DNA from 4 places in the Bifidobacterium sp. FKU genome. Region 4 is predicted to be linked to each of the others. Evidence: riboswitches for the same ligand, from Rfam matches in the RefSeq annotation. Region 4 holds a riboswitch; each other region holds the start of a gene.
The links. A riboswitch is a leader RNA that binds a small molecule or an ion and turns the genes downstream of it on or off. The one in region 4 is predicted to bind thiamine pyrophosphate.
Positions count from the first base shown of each region.

Region 1: it holds a riboswitch for thiamine pyrophosphate, as region 4 does, so the genes downstream of both, MMB48_RS06645 (hypothetical protein) here and MMB48_RS08145 (ECF transporter S component) in region 4, are expected to answer to the same signal.
Region 2: it holds a riboswitch for thiamine pyrophosphate, as region 4 does, so the genes downstream of both, MMB48_RS04300 (hydroxyethylthiazole kinase) here and MMB48_RS08145 (ECF transporter S component) in region 4, are expected to answer to the same signal.
Region 3: it holds a riboswitch for thiamine pyrophosphate, as region 4 does, so the genes downstream of both, MMB48_RS00760 (solute carrier family 23 protein) here and MMB48_RS08145 (ECF transporter S component) in region 4, are expected to answer to the same signal.

Region 1 covers NZ_CP092888.1:1,456,871-1,462,094, forward strand. Annotated here, with positions in the region: gene metE (5-methyltetrahydropteroyltriglutamate--homocysteine S-methyltransferase) at 1-107, opposite strand, end outside; gene MMB48_RS06630 (SixA phosphatase family protein) at 269-826, opposite strand; gene MMB48_RS06635 (tRNA (adenine-N1)-methyltransferase) at 924-1,994, opposite strand; gene MMB48_RS06640 (alpha/beta hydrolase) at 2,077-2,709, shown strand; gene MMB48_RS06645 (hypothetical protein) at 2,835-3,215, opposite strand; TPP riboswitch at 3,206-3,337, opposite strand; gene MMB48_RS06650 (phosphoesterase) at 3,424-4,056, shown strand; gene MMB48_RS06655 (hypothetical protein) at 4,121-4,243, opposite strand; gene MMB48_RS06660 (hypothetical protein) at 4,249-4,494, opposite strand; gene MMB48_RS06665 (alpha/beta hydrolase) at 4,755-5,224, shown strand, end outside.
Region 2 covers NZ_CP092888.1:966,228-971,451, reverse strand. Annotated here, with positions in the region: gene ftsZ (cell division protein FtsZ) at 1-163, opposite strand, end outside; gene dusB (tRNA dihydrouridine synthase DusB) at 275-1,519, opposite strand; gene MMB48_RS04305 (glycine--tRNA ligase) at 1,611-3,083, opposite strand; TPP riboswitch at 3,420-3,528, shown strand; gene MMB48_RS04300 (hydroxyethylthiazole kinase) at 3,519-4,463, shown strand; gene thiC (phosphomethylpyrimidine synthase ThiC) at 4,546-5,224, shown strand, end outside.
Region 3 covers NZ_CP092888.1:166,823-172,046, reverse strand. Annotated here, with positions in the region: gene MMB48_RS00770 (acyl-CoA reductase) at 1-110, opposite strand, end outside; gene MMB48_RS00765 (coenzyme F390 synthetase) at 97-1,218, opposite strand; gene MMB48_RS00760 (solute carrier family 23 protein) at 1,255-2,607, opposite strand; TPP riboswitch at 2,655-2,751, opposite strand; gene MMB48_RS00755 (heat shock protein transcriptional repressor HspR) at 2,882-3,469, opposite strand; gene MMB48_RS00750 (DnaJ C-terminal domain-containing protein) at 3,484-4,494, opposite strand; gene grpE (nucleotide exchange factor GrpE) at 4,707-5,224, opposite strand, start outside.
Region 4 covers NZ_CP092888.1:1,781,883-1,787,106, forward strand. Annotated here, with positions in the region: gene MMB48_RS08135 (energy-coupling factor transporter transmembrane component T family protein) at 1-211, opposite strand, end outside; gene MMB48_RS08140 (ABC transporter ATP-binding protein) at 208-1,683, opposite strand; gene MMB48_RS08145 (ECF transporter S component) at 1,683-2,282, opposite strand; TPP riboswitch at 2,387-2,491, opposite strand; gene MMB48_RS08150 (dipeptidase) at 2,583-3,950, opposite strand; gene MMB48_RS08155 (DUF3043 domain-containing protein) at 4,042-4,665, shown strand; gene MMB48_RS08160 (dihydrolipoyl dehydrogenase family protein) at 4,814-5,224, shown strand, end outside.

The DNA.
Region 1 (5,224 bases), 330 kb from region 4:
ACGGCGGCAAGGTCGTTGGCACCCTTCCAGTAACCTTCGATGATCTTCTTCAGTTCACGGTTCTGCCCGATGCGGGGGAAGCCGGAGACGGAAGTCAGAGTGGACATGAATCCTCCAAATTGTGTGCGTTCGTAACCCGATTCAGGGTAGCAAACATTCGGATTCCGGCCCCTATAAATAGCCGCAGAGTGTCGCTATCAACGGAATTTATACCCTGACGATCCCCTCCCGGCAGCCCCCAGGTCGCACGCGGTCACGGAGGGTCGATTCAGTCAAAATCCTTCACATTGATGACGGCAAGCAATTCGCCGCTATGAACCTGCCATTCGTCGAACGGTTTGTCCAACCCCATGATCACGACGGATGCGGGCGAAAGTCCCAGATTGAGCAGATCAAGCCGTTCGGCATCGGAGTCGGGCGAGGCGAGCCATTGGGCGCTGATCGATACCGTCGGCTCATGACCCACGATCATGAACACGCGGTTCTTGGCCTTGACGTGGGCGAGCTCGTCGAACACCGCCTGCACTCCCCCGTCATACAGACTAATGCGGTAGTCGACGATCGGCTTGTCGCCAAAGGTCTTGAGCATGCGGTCCAGTGTCTGGCGCGTGCGGGTAACGGACGAGCAGGAGATTTGATCGGGCACCAATCCCAGCGACTCGATACCCTTGCCCACGACCTTCGCCTGTTTCAGACCTTTGTCGGTGAGCTCGCGTTCCGAGTCGCCCTTGTCGCCGAACGGCTCGGCCTTGGCGTGCCTCATGATGATGAGGATATGGTCGTATTTCTTCGCTGCTTTGGCGACTTTGCTCAGCTTGATGCCCATCCGTGGCTCCCTTCACGAACCGCCTGCCCGGTGTGTCGGTGTGGTGTTGCTTCCAGTATAGAGGTGTGTGAGCGTTCACAAACTCATCGTTTGGCGGTTATTCGTGCGTGTTGCCAAGTTCTCCCACCTGACGGTCGAGGTCACGCAACACCTTACGTAGTTTGTGGTCGGAGATGTCGCGCAGTTCCAGTTCCTCGATCTGCGCCTCACGCTGTTCGTCGGTGAGCGAGTCGATGTCGGTCTGTGTGTCCTTGGTCACGCGATCGCGCTTTCTGAGCGCCTCGAACCCGGAGGCCATGGCGCGCGAGATAACAAGGAAACCGGTATGGCCGATCATCTGGTGGTCGGGGCGTACGGCGAGGCCTTGGGCCTTCCATGTGCGTTCGAACGATTCCTGGATCTGCGGCTCGGTCCAGCAGCCGGCCGCGCGCAGGGCTTCGGCCAGTCGGCTCATCTGCGTGGTGGTAGTTACGTAACTGACCAACACGCCGCCGGGGGCAATCACGCGGTATGCCTGGTCGAGCCTGTTCCACGGGTCGAGCATGTCGAGCATGATGCGGTCGAACCAGTGTTCGGGCAGTTCGGCGGCCACGGAGTCGAAGTCGCCGGTTTTGAGATCCCACCAGCTGGGGGCTTCACCGTAATACAGCGTGGCGTTGGCCTGAGCCACTTTGGCGAATTCGGGGCGCAGCTCGATCGTGGTCAGATGGCCGCGCTCGCCCACGGCGTCCAGCAGATTCACGCTCATCGCGCCCGAGCCGGCACCGGACTCAAGCACGCGCATGCCGGAGCGGATGTCGCCGAGCTGAATGACCTGGGCGATGTCCTTCGGATACATGATCTGCGCGCCGCGCGGCATCGAAAGCACATAATCGGCCAGTCGCGGGCGCATCACCGCATACTCCCAGCCGCCGATGGCGCGCGACGATTTCCACGGCTTGTTCTTGTCTTTCTCGGGATAAACCTGATTGACCTGTGCCTCACGCTTGGCGTGCACGGTGAGGATGACGGTGCCTTCGGTCTTGCCGATCACATCGTCATGCAGAATCAGGCCATGCTCGGTCTGCGTGGAGCCGCCAGCCACAAGCTGATCGGTGATCTTCTTGCCCTTGCGGTCGGTGAACTGCACCTTCTCGCCTGCGGTGAGAGGCCCGCGCCTCGGCTCCATAACTTGCTCCTTGCGTGCTCGGTGGGTCAATCGCTACAAGTCTAATGCATGTAAGCTCGTTGGTGAGGTGATGACGATGCAAATGCAGATGACAAGCCAGATCGATGCCGGCGGCAATGACCCCATTTTCCTGATGTTCCACGGTTACGGCAACGACGAAAGCGAGATGGTGCGGATTCTCGACGCCGTATATGCGCCGATGCGAGCCGATGCGGCCCCGTCCGCAATTGCCGCCGTACCCAGCTATATCTCGTTCCGTGCCACCTACGCAAGGCCCTATATGGGCGGCAATTACTGGTATCCCGACGGCTGCGGCGTGGACGAGCGCCAACGCGAATGCGCGGCGGTCGGGGATGCGGTGGCTTCACTGCTGGATGCCTCGGCATTCGCCCATCGCAGGAAGATATTGATCGGTTTCTCCCAAGGCGGTTATCTGTCGTATCGCCTGGTCAAGGTGCATCCGACGTTGTTCAATGCCGCGATCCTGCTCAGTCCTTCGTTCATGGGCGAGGAACAGGCGGCGCTTGACTCCACTACCCGATTCTTCCTGGCGTATGGCGCGCAGGACCGCACGATTCCGCTGCCCGACCAGCAAACGGCCCATCAGGTCCTTGAACGGGCCGGGCATCTGACCTATCGCGAGTATTCCGGCATGGCCCATGCCATCTGTGATGAGGAAATCGCCGATATCCGGCATTTCCTACGTGCCGTATGATGCCGGAATAGCTTCAATATGGAATATCTCCGTTCAAAGAGGTACCGGTCCAAGTAGAAGCGGCTCAACAATGGCGGAATGGCGTTGGCCATGCCCATTCATCGCGCGATGGTTCTGCGATCAGCTCAATTCCCCTGCCGGCTGATGCCGCCCTTATGACCGGTGGCCTTGAATGGCGTGGCGCGTGCCGTCACCTTCGGCCCCGGCAGATTCGTGCTGGTATTGGATCGACCGCGGAGCCCGACAGCCGGCTGGGACTCGGAGCGTCGACCAGTACCCGTGATGTTGGTATGCCGTTTGCCGTCATGTGCCTGTTTCCCACCAGCACCTTCAGCCTCGTCAATATCAATACCCCTGGCGCGCAAAGCACGCGCCCACCGCTCATCCATCGTGCGCCTCACACGTCCCATTCGGGTTTCCACGTGTACTGTATATCGCAGGCGCTGGGCGAACGGCGGCAGGTGGTTCAGGGTGATCGGGCCGAATGCGACGGCGTCAAAAGACATCGTTTGCCCCCTTCGATGGTGTTGGCCAACAGGTTCCAAGGGTCAGGCACAGCGCCTTTCTCAACCCGTTCGCCGCCACGATGGCCGGCAGCTTGCGTTCACGGGTTCCCCTGCAATGTGCCTCATTATGGCAACACGAACCGACAGGTGCCGGCTGCGCCTAGGATGGGAAATGATTGCTGCACGCCGAAAAGGGGAGGCGACTGCCATGAGGTATTTCACGACCGACACGCATTTCGGGCATCCACTGGTCACGGTGTTGCGAGGGTTCACGACGTTCGACCCGACGCACTCGCGCTATGAGGAGGTGCTGCGCGCGCATGATCGCAAGACCGCCGAGGATTGGGCCAAGGAGGAGACGTTCGGCGCGGGTCTGACGTTTCGTCAGGTCGCCGATACGGATGCGCATGACAAGGCGATTGTGGATCATATCAACACTTTGGTCGGCCCGGATGATGAGCTGTGGATTCTGGGTGATATCGGTTTCCGCACATCGCTGACCCATCTGAAGAACTGCCTGCGAGCGCTCAATTGCAAGCATCTGCATGGTGTGATCGGCAACCATGATGACTGGTGGCTGGAAGACCGCCCCGCACTCAACCTGTTCAAAAGCTTGGAGCCGCACGATACGGTTGAGATTGAGGGACTCGGTACAGTCAATTTTTCACATTACCCGTATCGGGAGGATCTGGCATACAGTTGGCCCGATGATGTGGCGAAGTTCAGCGGCAAGGCGTTGCCGTTTGACGGTCGCAGACTGCTGTATGGACATACACATCAGCTTTCGCCAGATGGTGCACGCCCGGAGGCACTGAATGTTGGCATTGACACAATGCATTGACCGCCGTTGAGATGTATGCACGCTGAACACGCGCCTCAACGGCATTGGTCTCGTCATCTCTCGCTCACACCAACGGATTGCCGGCAAGACGGGTCAATTCGGCGTTCAGCTCGGGGAAATGCTCGTTGCCGACGAACGGACCGTATTCCGTGCCGGATTGGAATGGGCACCATGCCTGAATGGTCATATGCTTCAGCCGTGAATAAGGCAGGATGCCACCGGTGCGATCGGCTGCGGGATCGCTCGCCATATTGAATTGGATTTCAGCGTCGAGCATCTATGTATGCATTCCGCCGTGTCGAAATAGTCGATGCCGGAATCATGGGCCACGGCCACGGTACGTGCCGCATCGGCGGCATCCAACGCGTCCATGCGCATCACGCCCAGCGCCACTCGTGACGCAATCATGCCGGATTGTCCGATTTCCTGAGTCTTCATAGTGTCACATTTCTGTTATCGTGAATCGGCGAACGAGCACTGTCCGCTTCGTTGCCGGGCAGCAATCTCCAATGCCGCTGCTTATGTCACCTTATCGCTTGAAGTGCACTTGAAGGCAACTCGCAGGCAGGCAGGCAGCGCGCGCTGCCGGGCGCGTCTTCGCGTCTTCATGTCTTCGCTGTGACCGAGACATCGTTGTGCCGTAATCATGCCCATTTCTTGTATGATGACCTCTATAGCAACAGAGCTAGGGGGATTCCATGAATACTACCGATTCAGCCAAAGTCAGTGATGCCAACGCCGGCGCAAACAATGTCATCCATATCCCGCACAATCCCACGCTTGCCGGATTGGCCACGCTGACCCGCAACGTGGCATACAAGACCGGGGCCGATAACCTGGTGATGGATATCATCTCGCCACAATCCACCGGCGATGACGATGACCGCCGCTACCCCACCGTGGTATTCGTGCAAGGCAGCGCCTGGACCACGCCGCATCGCGACTACGAGATCCCGCAACTCTCGGCTTTGGCCCGCGAAGGCTTTGTGGTGGCTACGGTGAATCATCGCGATGCCTCGAGCGATCCCCACGACGTGTTCCCCGCATATCTCGAGGACGTAAAAGCAGCCATCCGCTATCTCAGGGCAAACGCACGTCAATGGCACGTGGACCCCGACCGTCTCGGTATCTGGGGCACGTCGTCCGGCGGCAACACGTCGCTGCTGGT
Region 2 (5,224 bases), 820 kb from region 4:
CGGAGCGCAGAAGATCCTTCGCATCGGTATTTACCGCCACAAATTCAACATTCTGCAGTCCCTCGGCAATCATGCGATTGACGGCATTACCGCCGGCACCGCCGACGCCAACAACCTTGATGTTGGTCTTGTCGTTGAACTCATTCTGCGCGATCTCGCTCACGTTTGGCTCCTGTCACTTCACGGTTACACCCAAGAGTAGCGCAAACAGGCTACTCTTGGAGGGAAATTCACGCGCAGAATGGCGCGTGTTGCGTGTATTTTCAGTATTTTCTCAGTAACTGGCGTCCATTGGGTCGTCACCGAAGAGCGCCTCACGCTCTTCGTGGGTGGTGGTGCGCGATTCCAACCACCCATACGGCAAGTGCACCTTCTTGGCGAAACGCACGCGGCCGCGCGGTTTGTCGACCACGCGTGGCGGGTATTCGATGGTCGGGTCGAGCTTGCCGATCTCGCGGTCCACATCGGTCAGGCTCTCGCATTCCATAAAGGCCTTGCGGGTGGACCCACCCACCGGGAATCCTTTCAGATACCAGGCGATGTGCTTGCGCAGATCGTGGACGGCCATCATCTCATCGCCCTCATAAAACTCGGTAAGCAGCTCGGCATGACGGTGAATCACCCGGCAGACCTCGCCCAGATTCGGGTTGAGCCGTTCGGTATTGCCCTCGAAGGCGTTTCTGATGTTGGCGAACAGCCACGGCCGGCCCTGACATCCGCGGCCGATGGCCACGCCGTCGCAGCCGGTCTCGCGCACCATTTCGAGCGCGTCCTCGGCACCCCAGATATCACCATTGCCGAATACCGGAATGTTGAGGTGTTCCTTAAGCTCGCCGATGCGTGACCAGTCGGAATGACCGCCATAGTATTCGGCGGTGGTGCGGGCATGCAGGGTTACGGCCTTGCAGCCCTCCTCCTGCGCGATGTGTCCGGCTTCGAGGAAGGTCTCATGGTCATGGTCGATGCCGACGCGGATCTTCGCGGTGACGGGGATGCCCGCCGGCTCGCATGCGGCGACCACACGCTGGATGAGCTCGGTGAATATGTCGGTTTTCCATGGTAGGGCCGAGCCTCCCCCGCGGCGAGTGACCTTGGGTACCGGGCAACCGAAGTTCAGGTCCACATGGTCGGCCATGTTGCCGTCGACCACGATTTTCGCCGCCTGTTCGGTGATGGATGGATTCACGCCATACAACTGCAGCGAACGAATTTTTTCGCTTCTGGCGAAATGGCAGAGACGCAGGGCTTTCGGATTACGCGCCACGAGGGCCCGCGCGGTGATCATCTCGGCCACGTAAAGACCATCGGGACCGTATTCCTCGCAGATCACGCGGAACGGCCAGTTGGTCACGCCAGCCATCGGCGAAAGCACCACCGGGGTCGGCACGGTAATGTTGCCGAGCTGCACGGGGGCGATGTGTACCGGAGTCTCGGGCCGTGCCGGCGCGTCCGTACGCGGGTCGAGATTGTTGGTCTCGTGAGTAGCGGTGATGGTGGTTTCGGTTTCAGATTCTGCCATGTGGTTCCTGTTCTGAAATAGCTTTGGCTCCCCTCAGTCCACTTCGTGGACAGCTCCCCTCATAGAGGGGAGCCTCTATACAGACCCGTCTTTAGTACAGACCGCCGGCTTCCTGAACGCCGGACTCAGGCCAAGGCTCACCGCCCATTTCCACAGGCTTCAGGGGCACGCGGGTGCGCTTCTCGCCGATGCGGGCGGCCACGTAATCGGCCACCTTGTCGAGGGCGATACGCTCCTGGGCCATGGTGTCACGTTCGCGGATGGTCACGGCATGGTCTTCGAGGGTGTCGAAGTCCACGGTGATGCACAACGGGGTGCCGATCTCGTCCTGACGACGGTAACGACGACCGATGGCACCGGACTCGTCGTAGTCGATCATCCATTCGTTGAAGCGCAGGTCGTCGGCCAGGTTCTGGGCCACGGTCTGCAGTTCAGGCTTCTTGCTCAGCGGCAGCACGGCGGCCTTGACCGGGGCCAGACGCGGGTCGAGACGCAGCACGGTGCGCTTGTCGACGCCGCCCTTGGTGTTCGGGGCCTCGTCCACATCGTAGGCGTCCACGAGGAAGCACATCAGGGAGCGGGTCAGGCCGGCGGCCGGTTCGATGACGTACGGCACGTACTTCTCGCCGGTGGCCTGGTTGAAGTAGCTCAGGTCTTCGCCGGAGTGCTTGGAGTGCGCGCTCAAATCGTAATCGGTACGGTTGGCGATGCCTTCGAGCTCGCCCCAGTCGGAACCTTGGAAGCCGAACTTGTATTCGATGTCCACGGTGCGCTTGGAGTAGTGGGAGAGCTTTTCCTTCGGATGCTCGTAGTGGCGCAGGTTCTCCGGCTTGACGCCGAGGTCGATGTACCAGCGGGTGCGGGCGTCGATCCAGTACTGGTGCCATTCCTCATCGGTGCCGGGCGTGACGAAGAACTCCATCTCCATCTGCTCGAACTCACGGGTGCGGAAGATGAAGTTGCCCGGGGTGATCTCGTTACGGAAGGACTTACCCATGTTGGCGATGCCGAACGGCGGCTTGGAACGGGAGAAGGTCATCACGTTCTTGAAGTCCACGAAGATGCCCTGTGCAGTCTCCGGACGCAGGTAGTGCAGGCTGTTCTCGTCCTCGACCGGGCCGAGGTGGGTGCGCAGCATCATGTTGAAGTCGCGCGGTTCGGTCCACTGGCCACGGGTGCCGCAGTTCGGGCAGACGATGTCCTTCATGCCGTTTTCCGGCATCTTGTCGCCGTGCTTCTCGGCGTAGGATTCCTCGAGCTTGTCGGCGCGGTTGCGCTTGTGGCAGTTGAGGCACTCGACGAGCGGATCGTTGAACACGCTCACGTGGCCGGACGCCACCCACACTTCGGGCGGCAGAATGATGGAAGTGTCGACACCGACGACATCAGGACGGGTGACGACCATGGAGCGCCACCATTCACGCTTGATATTGTCCTTGAGAGCGACGCCGAGGGGGCCGTAATCCCAAGCGGAACGGGTGCCGCCGTAAATTTCGCCGGCGGGGAACACGAAGCCGCGACGCTTCGCAAGGGATACGACTTCATCGAGTTTGGACTGAGCCACAATGCACCTTCTGGTTTGAACGGTTTGGGGTCTAATAACAACCGCTTCAGGATAGCCGTATATGGTGACAGGTCAGGCGGCATTGTCCGGTATATGTTCCGCGTCTCACGAGCGGCCGTTCGCAGCGATTCCTATATCGCAAACACCTCCATATTGTTCCTGTTGTTTTGCCCTTCCCCAATTTGTACCACTGACATCGCGTTAGCGTCACAAATTCGGGAGATGTTGCTCGGCGGAGGCGTCCACATATCACGAATGGACGGGACGCGCCAGACCTGACGACACGTATCGAACAAATCCGTCACGATAATGTCCATGTTGGCGCATAGCGTCGGCACTGTAGTGCAGGGGGACTCGCATGTGGTTCGCGAGTTGAGAAAGGCCTGAGCCTGACCCTTAGAACCTGTTGGTTAAGACCATCGTAGGGAGCAGTAAATGAGCAATAGTGCATCATCGTTTACCGGTATGTCCAGCGGTTGTACCGCCGGGACTCCGGTTCCAGCCGATTCACCCATCCGCGACAATATCGCCGATGCCGTTCGCCGCGTACGCGAGACGACTCCGTTGGCCCAGTCATTCACCAATTTTGTGACCATTAATTTGGTTGCCAACGCGCAACTGGCGGCCGGCGGCACTGCGGCCATGAGTTTCCTGCCGGACGACGTGATCGAAACCGCGAAAATCGCGGGCGCGAACTACATCAACGTGGGCACGCTGCTGCCGTTCTATAAGGACGCGCTGCCCGAAATCGCCCAGCGACTCAACTACTTGGACAAGCCGTGGGTGCTCGACCCAGTGGCCGCCGGCATCGGCCGCACCCGCACCGCTATTCTTCAGGCCTTCAAGGCCGCTCCCCCGACCATGATTCGCGCGAACGCCTCCGAGGTAATCGCGCTGGCGAACATGTGGGGGCTCAATACCGAAACCGTGGGGGACACTTCCGAGCACCGCCCCGCCGGAGTGGAATCCGTCGATGGCGTGGAGTCCGCAACCGGTGCGGCGATGGCGCTGGCACAGTATCTGACCGAACAGCACGCCAAGCATTCCTCCCATGACGCTTCCACCCGCTGCGCCGTGGCCGTGTCCGGCATCGCCGATCTGGTGACCGACGGCGAAACCGTGTACCGACTGCCGGGCGGCAGCGCGATGATGACCAAGATCACCGGTGCCGGCTGCTCGCTGGGCGGCGTGGCTGCCACATATCTGGCGGTTTCCGATCCGCTGACCGCCGCTCTGTCCGCATCTCTGCTGTACAACCGCGCGGGAGAGATAGCCGATACGACTTCGCACGGGCCGGGCTCATTCCAGGTCGCGTTCCTTGACGCGCTGTGGAATGTGACCGCCGAACAGGTGGCGGAATCCGAGATTTTTGTGCAGTAGTTTCAGTTCCCTCTGATGAGGGAGCTCGTAACAGTTTTTCCCAATAAGACTTCCACAAGAAACAACAAAGGTAGGAATAATAATGAGTAATGAATACCCATACGCCTCCATGCGAGACAGCTTCGACCTGTCCGCGTACTTCGTGGTGGGGCCGGAGGACTGCAAAGGCCGTCCGCTGACCGACGTGGTGGATCAGGCTCTGCACGGCGGCGCAACCTTCATCCAACTGCGCGCCAAGGAGGCCGATGCCTCTGAGCTGACCGACATGGCCCGCGACATCGCGCAGATCATCGAGGACAATGAGAAGTCCGATTCCGTGGCCTTTGTGATCGACGACCGTGCCGACGTGGTGTGGCAGGCCCGCCGCAAGGGCATCAAGGTGGACGGTGTGCACATCGGCCAGACCGACATGGAGCCGCGCGAAGCCCGCGCCCTGCTCGGCGACGAGGCCATCGTGGGTCTGTCGGCTGAGACCGAAAGCCTCGTTCAGCTCATCAACGAGCTGCCCGACGGCTGCATTGACTACATCGGCGCCGGCCCTCTGCACGTCTCCACCACCAAGCCCGAGGCTTCCGTGGGCGGCAACGACGGCTCCGGCAAGACGCTGGACGCCGCCCAGATCAACACCATCTGCGTCGCCAGCGAGTTCCCGGTGGTCGTGGGCGGCGGCGTGACCGCAGCCGATATGGCCATGCTCGCCGACACCAAGGCCGCTGGCTGGTTCGCGGTCTCCGCCATCGCGGGTGCCGAGAACCCGGAAG
Region 3 (5,224 bases), 1.0 Mb from region 4:
ACCCCATCCGATGTGGCGACATCATAGATTTCGTAATCCGAAACATCCGCTCCCGAAGGCAGGTGGAAGACATCAATGGCCTGACTCACAGATTCGTCAGCGGTTGGCACTGATGACCTCGTCCACTGCGATTGAGCAACCACGGGCCTCGGCTCCCTTCGCCCGGCCCTGCAGCAGGAATCCGTCCGGAGTCCGGTAGCCAAGATCCTCGGTCAGAATACCGATGCATGAATTCCAATTGGCAAGGTCGTAATGGGCTATCACACCGGTCTCACCATCCTTGACGGGAGCCAGCGTTTCCGGATCAAGGAAGACCGTGCGCACCCAGGCGGGGTTCGCCTTGAGATAGTTGCTGGTGCCATCCGTATACCACGACAGAATATTTTGGTCATAGATCTGCGAGCTCAACTCGGTCATGCCATACATGTTGACGCAGTGGTGGCGCGGCACCCCCAGTGTCTGTTCCAGTTCGTCAAGCATCTGGTCTTCGGTGATGTCGCGCTTAGTGCTCTTGAAGCCGCCAGTGTCGAACAAGCGGCTATCGGGGGCCAGCGCGAACGTCAGATCATGCTCATGCAGGTAATCGAGCAGATACAGGTAGGATGACGAGACACCCATCAGCATCACCGGTTCGCCGTCGGACACCGCACGATTGAGGAAATCGATGATGCCATCGAATTTGAGCCCATGTTCATCGAAGAACACGCCGCTGCCTTCGCTGCCACAGAGTTCCACGGCCTTGGTGAGATACCGCGACAGTGAGGAGTTCTGGTTCATGTCCCACGCCGGAGAGATCACAGCAATGCGAATGCGTTCACGATCCGGCATGATGAAATGACGGAACGGCACAATCATCGATTCATCCCACACCTCAAGATCAGGGTGGAAGTTGCGCCCACGCATCTTGCCGCCATGCGTGGTTCCGCTCGTCATGAATACGGCTTTGCACTGCTCGGTCGGTATGGTCGAAAGGTCAAGGTGCTTGAACCCGTCCACCGGCATCGGCGGAATCTCCCGCCAATCCTTGAGCGTTGCGGGGGTGACGCGTTTAGCCGCGCAGTAACGACGGTACGGCAGATCATACGTGTACTGATAGATGAACACGTCGCGCGCCAACGCACCAAACGCCTCTTCCGGGGCCTGCTCACAGCCATAGGTATGGATAAAATCCAGAATCCCGCGCTTGATACGACGCGCGTCATCCATCACATCAGTCATTGCATCGCTCCTGTCAATATCCAATATCAACCAGCATTATCGTTCATCGTGCGCCGCAGCGCCAGTCCCATCCGCCGGATCGGCTGCTGGAACATCCACGGACGCCGGCGCACGATGCTTCGCCACCAAATCCGGAAGAGCGACGAACAGCGCATTGAGAATGATGGCGCTGAATACACCGACCATGATGTTGTTGCCAAAGAACACGCTTGCGCCGCCGGTCAGGCCGGAGAGCGCCTTGGGCAGGGCGATGCCGAGCAGCAGAGACATGCCGATGACCGTTTGACGGCGCTCGTCATCAGCGACCTTGCGCAAGGCTCGCAGACCGGTCACGATCAGGCTGGCCGCAGCCGGCAGGAAGATGCCTCCGACGACTGCCGAGGGAATGACGGACAGCAGCGCGCCCGCCTTTGGCACGAAGCCCAGAATCAGCAACAGAATGGCGGCGATTGTCACAGGCGTGCGCGTGCGCAGCTTGCCTTCGCCGGTCAGGTTGAGCAGGCCGACATTTTGCGGGTATGCGGTGGTGGTGAATCCACCAATCAGCGAGGAAATGGCCGAACCTGCCGCCTCGCCGGCGAGGCCGTAGCGCACCTGCTTGCGTTCGAGGGTCGTGCCTTGAATCTCGGAAGCCGCCTGATAGACGCCGAGAGCCTCCATGACGGCAACCATATAGGCGATGAAGAACGGAATGAAGATCTTCCAGTCAAACGTAAACGGCCCGTAAGGCATGAAGGTCGGCAGGCCCAACCATCCCTTGGAAGCCACAGGAGAGAAGTCCACCATGCCAAACGCCGCGGCGACCACGGTGCCGACGACAAGCGCGATGAGGAATGAGAACGACTTAAGCAGACCCTTGCCGAGCAGCGACAGGACAAGCACAATCGCCGTGGTCAGGATCGACACGGTCAGGATGTGCGGATCGGCAAACGTTTTGTCACCGGGAGCCCCACCAAGAAACTCGCTCAGCGTGAATCCGGACAGCGAGACACCGACCATGAAGATGACCACGCCCGAGATCATCGGAGAGAACAGGAACCTCATCCGCTCTATCGCACCGGTCAGGCACAGCAACAGGAACACAAGCGAAGCGATGAGAATGGACGAACTCGCCGCCCCCAGCATGCCAGCCGTACCTGCCGCGATCATCAACGCGTCAAACGCGGCTGACGGCCCCTGCACCACCGGCAGGCGAACCAGCCGAGTGGCCTGGATCAGAGTAACCAGGCCGGAGACGATGAAGATGGCGTTAATCATGTTCGACGATAGGGCAATAGATAAGCCGATTGCTCCGGCCACGAATACCGGATCAAGCCAAACATTGGAAACGAACACATGCTGGAAACCCAGCAGTACGTTCTGGGCGGTCAGCTCCTTGCGTATTGACATACGCTTCCTCTCTCTCAACGCGCATATGGGATGCCGAGCCGAACAGAGGAGTTCAACCGTCGTATTCCCTACGCGAGTGTTAGCTCACAGGTTCGAAGGGTTCGGCACATACCGTCTCAGCCTAAAGCACCCCTTACGAATCGGTTTTCGCACGTCACCGTAACAAACCTTGACATCTCCGTCAAGAAAAATCGTGCTTTTTTCGGCAGCTGCCCGATGTGAGATAACAAACAGTTTTACGAATGGAGAAGGAATCGAAGCAATGCGGCCAGACTCACCAACCCCACAGGACCATGGACTTGGAGCCGGCGGGAGTGAAGTTGGAGTCGCCGGTGGTGCAGGCAGCGGTATCGGCGGCGGTATCGCGACCGGGCAGTTCGCGGGTTTCGCGGCGGATGGCGTTGCGCCAGAGGCGGGCGCGGTTGGAGCGTTGCACCTCCACGATGTTGCCGTCTCGGCCAGCGGCGAAGACGCTTTCCTGGTCGCCGGTTTGCATGCGCTTGACTTCACGGCGCAACTGTCGATTCTCTTCTTCGAGCTCGAGGATGCGCGCGATACCGGAAAGATTGATGCCCTCATCCTGACTTAGGCGCTGAGCTCGGGTCAGGCGGGCAATGTCGCGCAGACAGTAGCGGCGTGCGCCGCCATCGGTGCGCTGCGGACGGACCAGACCCAGCCGGTCGTACTGGCGAAGGGTCTGGGGGTGGATGTTGGCCAGTTCGGCGGCCTGGCCGACGGTGAAGATGGGCAGTTCGATATCGAAGCCGACATCATCGGCTCCGTCGAGATCGGCCCTGCCCATCACCAGCGCGGTTGCGCACATTGCGTACAACTGCTTCATTTGGTTGGCTAACCGCGCCATTGTTCACCTCCTGATTACAGGCTGAGATAGTCGCCGGCTTTTTCGTCGAATTCTTTGGCGGCGTGCTTGACCGCCAGACCCGGCTTGGCGGGGACCATGATCTGCACGCGGCCGATCAGGTCGCCCGGCTGGTTGCCGCGCTGGACACCGAGTCCCGCGAGCTTGACCTCCGCGCCGGAGCTGGAACCGGCCGGCACCTTGAAGGTGACGGGATTGCCGTCGATGTCCTTGGCCTCGACCTTGCCACCGGCCACGGCCTGGCCCACGGTGACGGGCAGGTCCATGACGATGTCGTGGCCGCGCATCGAGAACGCGGCATCGGGCTTGACGGTGACGTGCAGGTACAGGTCACCGGCCTTGCCGCCATTGATGCCCGGCTTGCCCTTGCCGGCAAGCTTGATTTTCTGGCCGTCCTTGACGCCCGCAGGCACGTGGGCCTTGAACTTCTTGCCGTCCACGGACAGGGACACGGTAGCGCCCTTGACCGCCTGACGCAGGGTCAGGCTGATCTTGGAGTTGCGGTCCTCGCCGTTTTCGGGGCGCGGGGCCTCCTCATAGCCATAGCCGCCGGCATTGCCGTACGCCTGCTGGCTGTAGCCGCCTTGGCCTGCAGCACCGCCGAACATCGAGAAGATGTCGTTGATGTTGTTGGGGCCGCCGCCCGAAGTGGAGAAGCGGATGCGCGAGCCATTGCCGCCGGCACCCTGGCCGAACATGGAACCAAAGATGTCGGAGAAACCGGAAGCATCGAAGCCGCCGGCGCCGGAACCGCCGGCGAAGCGGGCGCCGCCCATGCCGAACTGACGAATCGCGTCGTACTTCTGGCGATCTTCCTTCTTGCTCAGCACGTCATAGGCTTCGGAGATGTCCTTGAACTTCTCCTCGGCTTCCTTGGTCTTGTTGACGTCAGGATGGTATTTGCGGGCGAGCTTGCGGTACGCCTTCTTGATGTCGTCGTCCGAAGCGTCCTTGGAGACACCAAGGACTTTGTAGAAGTCTTTGCTGAGCCATTCGTTTTCAGCCATTCATGTCTCCTTTCTAGAAAAGTCTTTATGATTGGCTCCCCTCCTTGAGGGGAGCTGTCGTCATAGGCGACTGAGGGGAGTTACGGCATCCGTTAAGCTCCCCTCAGTCAGCTTCGCTGACAGCTCCCCTCAGAGAGGGGAGCCGAGGTAAATATCAGCTCCCTCATCAGAGGGAGCTAAGGCACTGTCAACTCATTGCAGCGAACTGGTCGTCAGTTTTGTGGGGAGGCTACTACTACTCGGGCGGCACGGATTACGCGGTCGCCGATGCGGTAGCCGGCCTCAACCACGGTGTCAACCGTTTCCTTTTCGGCATTCGCGTCCGGCTTGTGCAGGATCGCGTCATGCTTGGTGGGGTCGAAGTCCTCGCCCTTTTCGCCGAACTTCTCGACGCCGAACTTCTCGAAGGCTTTGTCGATCTTGGTGGCAACGGCCTTGAACGAGTCGTCCATCTCGCTGTGTTCGCGAATGCGGTCGATATCGTCGAGGGCGGGCAGCAGCGCGGTCAGCACGTCGATGATGCCGTGCTGGCGGAAGCGCTCCTGCTCCTTCTGCGTGCGATTGCGGTAGTTGATGAACTCCGCACGTTCGCGCTGCAGGGCTTCGAGGTAGTCTGCGGCTTCCTTCTTGGCCTTGCCGAGGGGGGTGAGGGTGTCTTCGGAATCGGAGGGAGCGGAATCGGACGAGCTATCGCTCGGCTGTTCCGCTCCGGCGTTCGCCGGGGTCTCTC
Region 4 (5,224 bases):
CCACGCCACCAATCCACAGCAGCACGAATTCGATGCCGAGCGCCGTGGACGCGGATACCACATCCAGACTGATGAACATCGGAATACACAGCAACAGCGCACCGATGATGCGGCTGACCGCGTTGATGCGCGCGATGAACCATGAGGGCGATGAGGCTTTGACCGGCTCCACGCGCGTTTCCTGCGGACTGACGATTACCACGTCACTCATGCCTTCGCCTCCTCGAACATCACACGTCGCGCGCCCAGCGCATCCACCAGCGCCTCATCGTGCGTCACCATGATCACGCACGAGCCTTGATCGCGGATGGCGGCAATCAGCTTGACCATCTCATTCCACGTACTGAAATCCTGTCCGAATGTCGGCTCATCCATCACCAACACTTTGGGTGCGGCGGCCAGCATGGAGGCCACGGACAGTCGCCGCTTCTCCCCGCCAGACAAGGTATACGGGTTGGCTTTGGCGAAGCGCGTGAGATTCATCTGCTCAAGCATGCGGTCGGCGGTCCGATAAGCCTCGTCTTGGCTTTGCCCCATCGACTTGGGGCCGATGGCGACTTCGTCACGCACGAAATTGGCAGCGAACTGGTGCTCGGGCTCCTGGAACACCATGCCGATACGGCCCAGCAGTTCCTTGCTTTTCCAGTCGATCGGCTCACGCCCGGCATGCGCGGGCTTGAGGTTGTCGGCGATGAGCACCTTGCCGGCGATAGGCTCGAGTAGCCCGGCCAAGGTCAAGGCCAAGGTCGATTTGCCCGCGCCGTTCGGACCCATCAGAGCCGTTACTTCGCCGGGATAAAAATCCAGATTGATACCAACGCCAAGAGCGGTTCCACGGCCAAAGCTTAAGTTCTCAGTGCTGAGCACCGGCGCATCGTGCGCAGGCTCCTGCTTCGGCGAGTAATCGGGAATCGCACGGCCCGGCACCCACGCGCCACCGGCGGCCAATACGTCGCCCATCTCGGCGAACACCTCGTCCGGCTTGCCGTCGGCAATGACCGCACCCGTGGGCGAACTTGCATCGGGTCGACCGAGCACAATCACGCGATCGACCAGATCGAGCCATACATCGATATGATGTTCGACCACAACCATGGTCTGTCCGGTGGCCTCGATGACCTTTTTGACCGCGTCATGCACTTCGACCACGCCTTCGGGGTCGAGGTTGGCGGTCGGTTCGTCCAACAACAGCAGACCGGGCTTCATAGCCAGCACGCCGGCCAACGCGAGACGTTGGCGCTGACCGCCGGACAGATGGCGGGTGGACCGATCCAGTTCGAGTCCGCCGAGTCCCACCATATCCAATGATTCGCGCACTCGCTGCCGAATCTCCTCGCGCGGCACGTTGAGGTTTTCGCAGCCGAAGGCCGCGTCATCGCCTAGTCGTTCAAGAATGATCTGCGAGTCCGGGTCCTGAAGCACCAGTCCCACGCGGCCTCGCGCCTCGCGCGCATCGACGCCATCGATGGTGAGCGAACCCTCCTGCTCGCCTTCCTCATCGCCGCCAAGTACGCCTGCGAGACCGGCCATCATCGTGCTTTTGCCCGCGCCCGAAGCGCCGAGCATCAGCACACGTTCACCTGGCCGGATGGTGAAATCGACGGCACGCAACGCGAAGTCCTTACGCGTGGCGTGCCGCCAGCCCCAGCCGCTGGCCTCTACCGCAGCCGGATTAATCTGCATCAGACGCGCGCCTTGCTACGGCCGGATTCAAAGCGCTCCAGAGCACCGGTGGCAGCGAGCGCACGAGACAAGTACCAGACCACCACGCCGGCGATCACGACGCCGGAGATGATGGAGCCCACCAGATACCAAGTGACGCGCAGGCCGTTCCAGCCCGGGTTGGTGGACCAGTAGTAGGCCCAGCAGCCCACGCCGGCGAGCGCACCGGACAGGATGGTAGTGCCGATGTTCCACTTCTTCCAGGCGAAGACGGCGAAGGCAATTTCGGCACCCAGACCCTGGATGATGCCGACGATCAGCGAGCCGCCGACGCCCCACTGGTTGCCCAGCGTAAGTTCAAGGAAGGCGGCGAGGGTTTCGGCAAACAGTGCGGCACCGGGCTTGCGCACGATGATTGCGGCGAGCGGGCCGGCGAACAGCCAGAATCCGTTGAGCAGACCCTCGAAACCGGGGGTCACGCCTTCGAACAGGGCCAGCGGGGCGGAGCAGACAATGTCCCAGCCCCAGAAAATGACGCCGGATGCGACGGCGATGATTGCGGCGACGACGATATCGACGACGCGCCACTTGTAATTGGCTTTGGCCACAGCTTCAGTCATGAATGTGCCTTTCTTCTGCTCGTACGCAGGCCGAACATACATGGATATATGTACGCACATGATGCACATGTTCGTGGCCACGCGCAGGTTGGTTCAGGCACGGGTGGGTAAGAGCGACATTTCCGTGCGCCGGCATTATCCGGTCACGTTCCATCGGTCGAGACTATGAGTCTCCTCTCAGCCGCCTAACGGCAGCTCCCGTGTCAACTCCCCGACTATAAAGCAAGCCGCCGTCAAAGGCAATAGCCACATCTGTGACCTACCGGACGGCGGCTCGCTACCATTACCGATACAGTTCGTCTACTTGCCGAGCTTGTCCAGCAGCAAAGCCTCGGTGATCACGTTGTTCTTGAGGCCGGGCAGGGAGATGGACTCATTGGGACTGTGGGCGTTGGCCTTCGGGTCTTCGGGACCGGTGACCAGCACCTGAGCGTTGGGGAAAATGCGCTGCAGTTCGGGGATGAACGGAATGGAGCCGCCTTCGCCCTTGTTGATGGGCTCAACGCCGAAAGCCTCGGTCATGGCTTCCAGCGCGTCCTTGGTGGCCACGGCAGTCGGGTCCATGGCCCAGCCCATGCCGTTTTCGCCGCGTTCGACAGTGACCTTGGCACCGAACGGCGCGTGGGATTCGAAGAATGCAGCCAGTGCTTCCTGCGCTTCTTCAGGGCGCTGGGTGGGCGCGGTGCGCAGCGACAAACGGAAGCGGGTCTCCGGGGCGATCACGTTGAAGGATCCCTCGACCGGGTGGGCGTCGAAGCCGATCACGGTCACGGACGGCTTGGTCCACAGGCGTGAGGCCAGCGAACCGGTGCCGGCGAACTCGTAACCGGCCACCACGCCGGAATCCTCGCGCACAGTGGTTTCGTCAAGGTCGTGCTGCAAACCGCCGATCGGCTCTTCCGCGGCCACGCCGGGTACGGCCAGATCGCCGTTCTCGTCATACATGGAAGCGATGAGCATGGCGGCCAACGTATTGGAGTCGAGAATCGGGCCGCCGTACTGGCCGGAGTGCACCGGATGCTCAAGGCCCTGCACGGTCACGTCCACACAGGTGTTACCGCGCAGCGAGGTGGTCAAAGAAGGAATGTCCGCCGACCAGTTGCCGGAATCAGCCACGATAATCACGTCAGCGGCGAATTCGTCGCGGTGAGCCTCGATGAAGGGAATGAAGCTTGGCGAACCCATCTCCTCTTCGCCTTCGATGAACACTTTGATATTGACGTTGAGGTCGTCGCCCAAGGCCTTCAGCGCACCGGAGTGGATAGCGATGCCGCCGCCGTCATCGGCGGAGCCACGGCCGTAAAGGCGGCCGTCGATTTCGGTGGCCACGAACGGGTCGGTGTCCCATTCGGCCGGGTCCGGAACAGGCTGCACATCGTGATGGGCGTAGAGCAGCACGGTGGGGGCGTCCGGAGAAACGATATGCGAGCCGATGACCTCCCATGCGCCCGGAGTGCCGTCGGCATTGGAAGCCTGGACCACCTTGGCATCCACACCCACGAGGCGCAGTTCGTCTGCCACGAATTCAGCGGAGCGCTTCATATGTTCGGCGGTGATGCCCTTGGCGGAGATCGACTGCAGCGCGACCTTTTCGGCCAGCACCTTGACGATGCGGTTCCAATCGGTTTCGACGCGCGAACGAATCTCGTCAGCGGTGAACGTTGCCATGATGATCCTCCTTTATATATGTGCGTGAGCGGCGTCATTGCAATGACTGCGCCAGTGTACAAGTGTCTGAACGTCACCGTAACCTCAAAGCATGACATGGAATCCGTTTAAGAAAAAAGAAGAGGCCCAAGTTCCTGTTGAGCAGGCCCCGAAGAAGGCCGCCGATCCTTCTGAGAAAAAAGGCCGTCCTACCCCGAAGATGAAGCAGGCTCAGGCCGCCGGTATCCGTCCGCTGGTTCCGGTGGACCGCAAGGCCAGCGCCAAGGCCGCCAAAGCCCGTCTGCGCGAGAGGGAGAACGCCGAGTACGAGGCGATGCAGAAGGGCGACATCAACCACATGCCCAAGTCGGAACGCCTGCCGTGGCGCATCTACATCCGCGACTACGTGGACGCCCGGTTCAACCTCGGCGAATGGTTCATTCCGGTGAGCTTCGGAATCCTGATCGTCTCCATGTTCGCCGCCTCGTTGATGCGCAACCAGTGGGCGTCGGTCACCATGATGGCGCTGATGTACGGCTATCTGATCGCCGTGATCATCGACGTGTGGCTGATGTGGCGCAGGCTCAAGCCCAAGCTGATCGCCAAGTACGGCGAATCGTCCGTAGCCAAGGGCTCCCGCTCCTTCTCCTACGCCTGGAGCCGTTCCATCCAGATGCGTCGTTGGAGACTTCCCAAGCCGCGTTACCCGAAGCGCGGTCACTGGCCGGCGGACTGATTGTTCATATACACTCCGGCTCCCCTCGTTGAGGGGCTGAGCCGTAAAGAAAACAGTCCAGTGGACTGTTTTTAGGCGAAGTGGCGGCGATAGCCGCATATGGCTCCCTAGCATGGGAGCCATACTTATATGTATCAAGGAGGCAATCATGAGCGAACAGTTTGATCTGGTCATCATCGGGGCCGGCCCCGGCGGCTATTCCACAGCTCTGCGCGCGGCCGAACTCGGCATGAAAGTGGCACTCGTCGAGCGTGACGCCACCGTGGGCGGCACATGTCTCAACCGTGGCTGCATCCCCTCCAAGGCGCTCATCACCGCCACCCACACCATCGACACCGTGCACCGTGCAGCCGAACTCGGCGTCAACGCCTCGGTGAATGGCATCGACTTCGGCACGCTGCGCGACTATCGCCTGCGCGTGGTCAAGACGATGGTGGGAGGACTGGCCGGACTGCTCGCCCATCGCGGCATCACCGTGTTCCGGGCCAATGCCGCGTTCCATGCGGATGAGATCGCTCCAGCAACTTCCAACCGCATCGTCCGCCTCGTCCCCTCCCCC